DNA from 2 places in the Pseudomonas sp. PSE1(2024) genome. Region 2 is predicted to be linked to the other one. Evidence: predicted binding sites of a transcription regulator. Region 2 holds the regulator's gene; the other holds the start of a gene.

Region 1 (3,233 bases), 1.6 Mb from region 2:
CCTTGAACGGCTCGTAACTGCCATGACGACTCTGCACCCGCAGTGGTCGGTCAAACGACGCACCTTCATCGGCACCGCCACAGGTGACGATGATTTCTCCACGGGTCAGTTTGATCAGCCGTTGCTGCGCGGTGTAATCGAGATCCACGCTGCTGGCGGTGTTGAGTTCGATCCGCGTGCCGTCCGGCAACTGGAAGCCACGGCGCTCGCCAGTGGCGGTGGCGTAGTCGGCGCTCCACTGTTGCCAGGCGGAAGTGTCGCTGGCCAGCCATCCCGCCGAACCCATCAGCAGCGCGCCGGACAACAGCTTCAATGCCCGACGTCGACCCAGACCCTGAGCACTGTTTTCCAGCGTGTTGAACGCCACCTGCGCACCGGGCACGGCACGCAGATTGTGGGTCAGTTCGGCTTGCAGAGACTGCACCCGCTGCCAGGCCAGTTCGTGATCATGGTGTTCGGCGCGCCATTGTTCGCACTGGCGATTCAGGCGCGGATTGCCATGGTTGTTGCGCAGGCGCAGGAGCCAGTGAATGGCCTGTCGGACGACTTGTTGCGGTGGCTCGGCGCGTCGGCCAAGCGAGAGGTTATCCACCGGCATCAGTTTTCGTACCGCAGCACGTAGCAGTGATACAGCGCATCGGCGACGTAGCGTTCCACCGAGCGCAAGGACAGGCCCATTTGCTCGGCGATCTGCTTGTGGGTCAAACCTTCGCACTGCGCCAGCAGAAATGCCTGACGCACTTTCGGCTTCAAGCCTTCAAGCATGCGGGCAATGCTTTCGAGCAGTTCGATCACCAATGCGCGGGATTCGGCACTCGGGGTTTCGGCTTCAGGCAAATGGGCGATGGTTTCCAGATAGGCGCGTTCAATTTCTTCACGGCGCCAATGATCGATCACTAAACCCCGAGCAACCGTGCGCAAGAATGCGCGAGGTGCCTTGAGTTCCAGACGCTCGGTGCGTTGCAGCAAACGCACGAACGTGTCCTGAGCCAGATCCGCTGCATCGGCGGCATTGCCCAGCCGAGTGCGCAACCAGCCGTTGAGCCAGCCGTGATGACTACTGTAAAGCGCCTGTACTGCAAACTCAGGAGAGGACATGAACGCGACAGCCCGAACGTCACAAATGATAATTAGTCGCATTGTCATCAAGGGTTACAGAATTTGCAACCGGCGCTGCAAAACAGTCATCAAAAAATGACAGGCGAACGCTCTGGCACGCCGTTCGGCGGGAATCTGGCAGAAATGCCGTCCATTTCCTGCAAAGCCCTAAGTTTTCTCCAAAGCGTGCCGACAGACTGGTGAGACATGCGTGCACCAAAGTAGAGCGGCCATCAGAACGCTGCCTGCGCTGTACATGGAATGTTGCATCCGGAACGCATCCCCACTTTTGGCATAAGAAGTCCCATGAAATGAATCTCAAGTTCAGCCATAAAATCCTGTTGGCCGCCTCGGGCGTCGTGGTCCTGGCGTTCGCGCTGTTCACTTTGTACAACGACTATCTGCAGCGAAACACCATTCGCCAGAACCTCCAGTCATCCGTCCAGCAGGCCGGCGACCTGACCGCCAGCAGTGTGCAGAACTGGATGAGCGGGCGGATTCTGGTGCTGGAAAACCTCGCGCAGAACGTCGCCCATCAAGGCAAGAACGCCGACTTCCCGGGGCTGGTCGATCAACCGGCCTTCACCTCGAACTTCCAGTTCACCTACGTCGGTCAGGCCAACGGTGTGTTCACCCAGCGCCCGGACGCGAAGATGCCGGACGGCTACGATCCGCGTCAGCGTCCCTGGTACAAGCAGGCCGTGGCCGCTGACCAGACCATGTTGACCCCGCCATACATGGCCGCCGTTGGCGGTCTGGTGGTGACCATCGCCATGCCGGTGAAAAAGAACGGCGAGCTGCTCGGCGTCGTGGGCGGTGACCTGAGCCTGGAAACCCTGGTGAAGATCATCAACTCGGTGGACTTCGGTGGCCTGGGCCACGCGTTCCTGGTCAGCGGTGACGGTCAGGTGATCGTCAGCCCGGACAAAGACCAGGTGATGAAGAACCTCAAGGACATCTACCCGAACGCCGGTGTGCGCATCGAGAAGGGCAACCAGAACGTAGTGCTCAACGGCCAGGAACGCATCCTGTCGTTCACCCCGGTCGCGGGTCTGCCGAATGCCGAGTGGTACATCGGTCTGTCGATCGACCGCGACAAGGCCTACGCCGCACTCAGCCAGTTCCGTACCTCGGCAGTGATTGCGATGTTCGTCGCGGTGGGCGCGATTGCAGTCTTCCTGAGCCTGCTGATCACCGTACTGATGCGTCCGCTGATCACCATGGGCCGTGCGATGCAGGACATCGCTCAGGGTGAAGGTGACCTGACCCGTCGTCTGGTAGTGGAAAGCAAAGACGAGTTCGGTGAGCTGGGCAGTTCGTTCAACCAGTTCGTAGAGCGGATTCACGCTTCGATCTCCGAAGTGTCTTCCGCGACTCGCCACGTACACGACCTGTCGCAACGGGTGATGGCATCGTCCAACGCCTCGATCATCGGTTCCGACGAACAAAGCGCACGCACCAACAGCGTGGCTGCCGCGATCAATCAACTGGGTGCCGCCACCCAGGAAATCGCCCGTAACGCGGCTGACGCTTCGCAACACGCCAGCGGCGCGAGCGAGCAGGCCGATGACGGTCGTCAGGTGGTCGAGCAGACGATTCAGGCGATGACCGAGCTGTCGCAGAAGATCAGCCTGTCGTGCACCCAGATCGAAACCCTGAATGCGAGCACCGATAACATCGGCCACATTCTCGATGTAATCAAAGGCATCTCCCAGCAGACCAACCTGCTGGCGCTCAACGCGGCCATCGAAGCGGCCCGTGCCGGTGAAGCCGGACGCGGTTTCGCGGTGGTGGCGGACGAAGTGCGCAACCTCGCTCACCGCACCCAGGAATCGGCGGAAGAGATCCACAAGATGATCACCTCGCTGCAGGTCGGCTCGCGCGAAGCGGTGACCACCATGAACGCCAGTCAGGCGTCCAGCGAGGAGACCGTTGAAGTGGCGAACCAGGCCGGTCTGCGCCTGGTCAGCGTGACCCAGCGCATCGGCGAAATCGACGGCATGAACCAGTCGGTGGCAGCCGCTACCGAAGAGCAGACTGCGGTGGTGGAAACCCTCAACGTCGACGTCAACCAGATCAACCTGCTGAACCAGCAGAGCGTGGCCAACCTCAATGAAACGTTGAAGGATTGCGAT
Region 2 (3,233 bases):
TGCGCATGCAGCTGGAAAGTCTGGCCGGTCGTGGCATTCGCTCAAAAAATTATCTGGTGCTGGCAACCACCAGCCAGAAACAGGTTCTAACCGCCGCTTATCACAGTTACAAGCGTTGCGGGCTGGCCGGGTGCATCCTGACTAAACTGGATGAGACGGCAAGCCTTGGCGAAGTGCTGAGCCTGGCGATCAGTCACGAACTGCCGGTCGCCTACCTGACCGATGGGCCGCGTATTCCGGATGATCTGCATCTGCCGCGCCGTCATCAACTGGTCAGCCGCGCCGTCAGTGTGCAAATGCAGGAAGAACCCAGCGAAGAAGCCATGGCTGACATGTTCGCTGATATCTACCACAGTCCGACCAAGCAGGTTGGCTGAGGTAATGAACCGTTTTTGTACCTACATCGATGGTCTGCCATGCATTGTTCCGGTTGTGAACGCGCAGCCAGTAATGTGGCCTCCGTCTATGCAAGACAAGGTAAAGAAATAACATGGGCAGCATGCATCCCGTACAGGTGATCGCGGTGACCGGCGGCAAAGGTGGCGTCGGCAAGACTAATGTGTCAGTGAACTTGTCCCTGGCGCTGGCAGAGCTTGGCCGTCGGGTCATGCTGCTGGACGCCGACCTGGGGCTGGCGAACGTCGACGTTCTGCTGGGCCTCACACCCAAACGCACCCTGGCCGACGTGATCGAAGGCCGCTGCGAGCTGCGCGACGTGCTGTTGCAAGGCCCCGGCGGGATCCGCATCGTGCCGGCCGCTTCCGGCACCCAGAGCATGGTTCACCTGAGCCCGGCCCAGCATGCCGGCCTGATTCAGGCGTTCAGCGACATCGGCGACAATCTCGATGTACTGGTGATCGACACCGCTGCGGGTATTGGTGACTCGGTAGTCAGTTTCGTTCGCGCAGCGCAAGAAGTCTTGCTGGTGGTCTGCGACGAGCCGACCTCGATCACCGACGCCTACGCGCTGATCAAGCTGCTCAACCGCGATTACGGCATGAACCGCTTCCGCGTCCTGGCCAACATGGCCCAGAGCCCGCAGGAAGGTCGCAATCTGTTCGCCAAGTTGACCAAGGTCACGGATCGCTTCCTCGACGTCGCCCTACAATACGTCGGCGCGGTGCCCTACGACGAAAGCGTGCGCAAGGCGGTGCAGAAGCAGCGTGCGGTCTATGAAGCCTTCCCGCGTTCCAAGTGCGCACTGGCGTTCAAGGCGATCGCACAGAAGGTCGACACCTGGCCGCTGCCCGCCAACCCGCGCGGCCACCTCGAATTTTTCGTCGAGCGCCTCGTGCAGCAAACGGCAGGACCTGTGCTATGACCGCCAGCGGTATGAACCTTTACAAAAAGTCGGCGCGTGACGCGCAGTACGAGCTGATCGAGCGTTACGCGCCACTGGTCAAACGCATCGCCTACCACTTGCTGGCGCGATTGCCGGCCAGTGTGCAGGTCGAAGACCTGATCCAGGCCGGGATGATCGGCCTGCTTGAAGTCTCGACCAAATACGACGCCAGCAAGGGCGCCAGTTTTGAAACGTACGCGGGCATCCGGATCCGCGGTGCGATGCTCGATGAAGTCCGTAAGGGGGACTGGGCGCCACGCTCGGTTCACCGCAATACCCGTATGGTCAGCGACGCGATTCGCTCGATTGAAGCTAAAACCGGCCGTGACGCTAAAGATCACGAAGTTGCGGCCGAACTCCAATTGAGTCTCGACGATTACTACGGGATTTTGAACGACACCCTGGGCAGCCGGCTGTTCAGTTTCGACGACCTGTTGCAGGACGGCGAACACGAAGGGCTGCACGAGGATGGCGCCAGTGCTCATCTGGAGCCGTCGCGCGATCTGGAAGACGAACGTTTCCAGGCCGCGCTGGCGGACGCGATTGCCAATTTGCCGGAGCGTGAGCGACTGGTGTTGGCGCTGTACTACGACGAAGAGCTGAACCTCAAGGAAATCGGTGAAGTCCTTGGCGTCAGTGAATCGCGGGTCAGCCAGTTACACAGCCAGTGCGCGGCCCGCTTGCGGGGGCGTTTGGGGGAGTGGCGAGCGCGCTGAAGGCAGTGTGGGGACACTGCGAACGAGGCTGGTGCGGTGGTGAACGGCACCGGTCTTGCTCTGTTGTGCTCCAGACAGTCATCGAGTGTTTTGCCGGATTGATTGAAATGGCGCGTCCAGGTGCTGGACGCGTTTAAGACTGCTTGGAGGTCGAATTGAACAAAGACATGAAAATCCTCATCGTTGATGACTTCTCAACGATGCGGCGGATCATCAAGAACCTGTTGCGTGATCTCGGGTTCACCAACACCGTTGAAGCCGACGATGGCACCACTGCCATTCCGGTGCTCAACAGCGGCAGCATCGACTTTCTGGTGACCGACTGGAACATGCCCGGCATGACCGGTATCGACCTGCTGCGCCACGTGCGCGCCGATGAAAAGCTCAAGCACCTGCCAGTGCTGATGGTGACCGCTGAAGCCAAGCGCGAGCAGATCATCGAAGCGGCCCAGGCCGGCGTGAACGGCTATGTGGTCAAACCTTTCACGGCCCAGGCGTTGAAAGAAAAAATCGAGAAGATTTTCGAACGCATCGGCTGATGAACGCGCGGGGGAGCTATGGAGCATAAAGAATCTTCACAGGGCGACTTCGAGTCGACCCTGAAAAAACACGCGGTCGAACTGGTCGAAAGCCTTGAAAAGGGCAGGTTCGGCGACGCTGTGCAACTGATCCATGAGCTCAATCAGACCCGTGACCGTGGCCTGTACCAGGAAGTGGGCAAGCTCACGCGTGAACTGCACAGTGCGATCGTCAATTTCCAGATCGATCCGCACATGCCGCAGGCTGAGGAAGTGTCGCAAATCACCGACGCTACCGAGCGCCTGGGCTACGTGGTCAAACTGACCGAAGCTGCCGCCAACCGCACCATGGATCTGGTGGAAAGCGCGACCCCTGTGGTCAATGGCCTGGCTGACGAAGCCCAGGCCTTGAGCGCCGATTGGGGCCGCTTCATGCGCCGTGAGGTCGGGGCTGAAGAGTTCCGTGAACTGGCGCGCCGGGTCGACGGTTTTCTGGCACGCAGCAGCGCGGACAACCGCGCGGTGTCGAGCAATCTGAACGACATTCTGCTCGCCCAGGATTACCAGGACCTCACCGGTCAGGTGATCAAGCGCGTGACCCAATTGGTCACCGAAGTCGAAAGCAACCTGCTCAAGCTCGTGCTCATGGCCAGCCAG

The links. The regulator FliA, encoded in region 2, starts transcription of late flagellar genes. The targets are predictions, from matches to a motif close to CTAAAGTTTNNNNNNNNNNNGCCGNTAA.
Region 1: ABTV87_RS00665 (methyl-accepting chemotaxis protein) is a predicted target of FliA. The motif match lies at 1,267-1,294, and genes of this name have one in related genera.

Annotation. Positions count from the first base shown of each region.
Region 1 covers NZ_CP158967.1:136,679-139,911, forward strand. Annotated here, with positions in the region: gene ABTV87_RS00655 (FecR domain-containing protein) at 1-598, opposite strand, end outside; gene ABTV87_RS00660 (sigma-70 family RNA polymerase sigma factor) at 598-1,098, opposite strand; gene ABTV87_RS00665 (methyl-accepting chemotaxis protein) at 1,410-3,233, shown strand, end outside.
Region 2 covers NZ_CP158967.1:1,763,085-1,766,317, forward strand. Annotated here, with positions in the region: gene flhF (flagellar biosynthesis protein FlhF) at 1-377, shown strand, start outside; gene fleN (flagellar synthesis regulator FleN) at 491-1,321, shown strand; gene fliA (RNA polymerase sigma factor FliA) at 1,318-2,058, shown strand; gene ABTV87_RS07970 (chemotaxis response regulator CheY) at 2,226-2,597, shown strand; gene ABTV87_RS07975 (protein phosphatase CheZ) at 2,616-3,233, shown strand, end outside.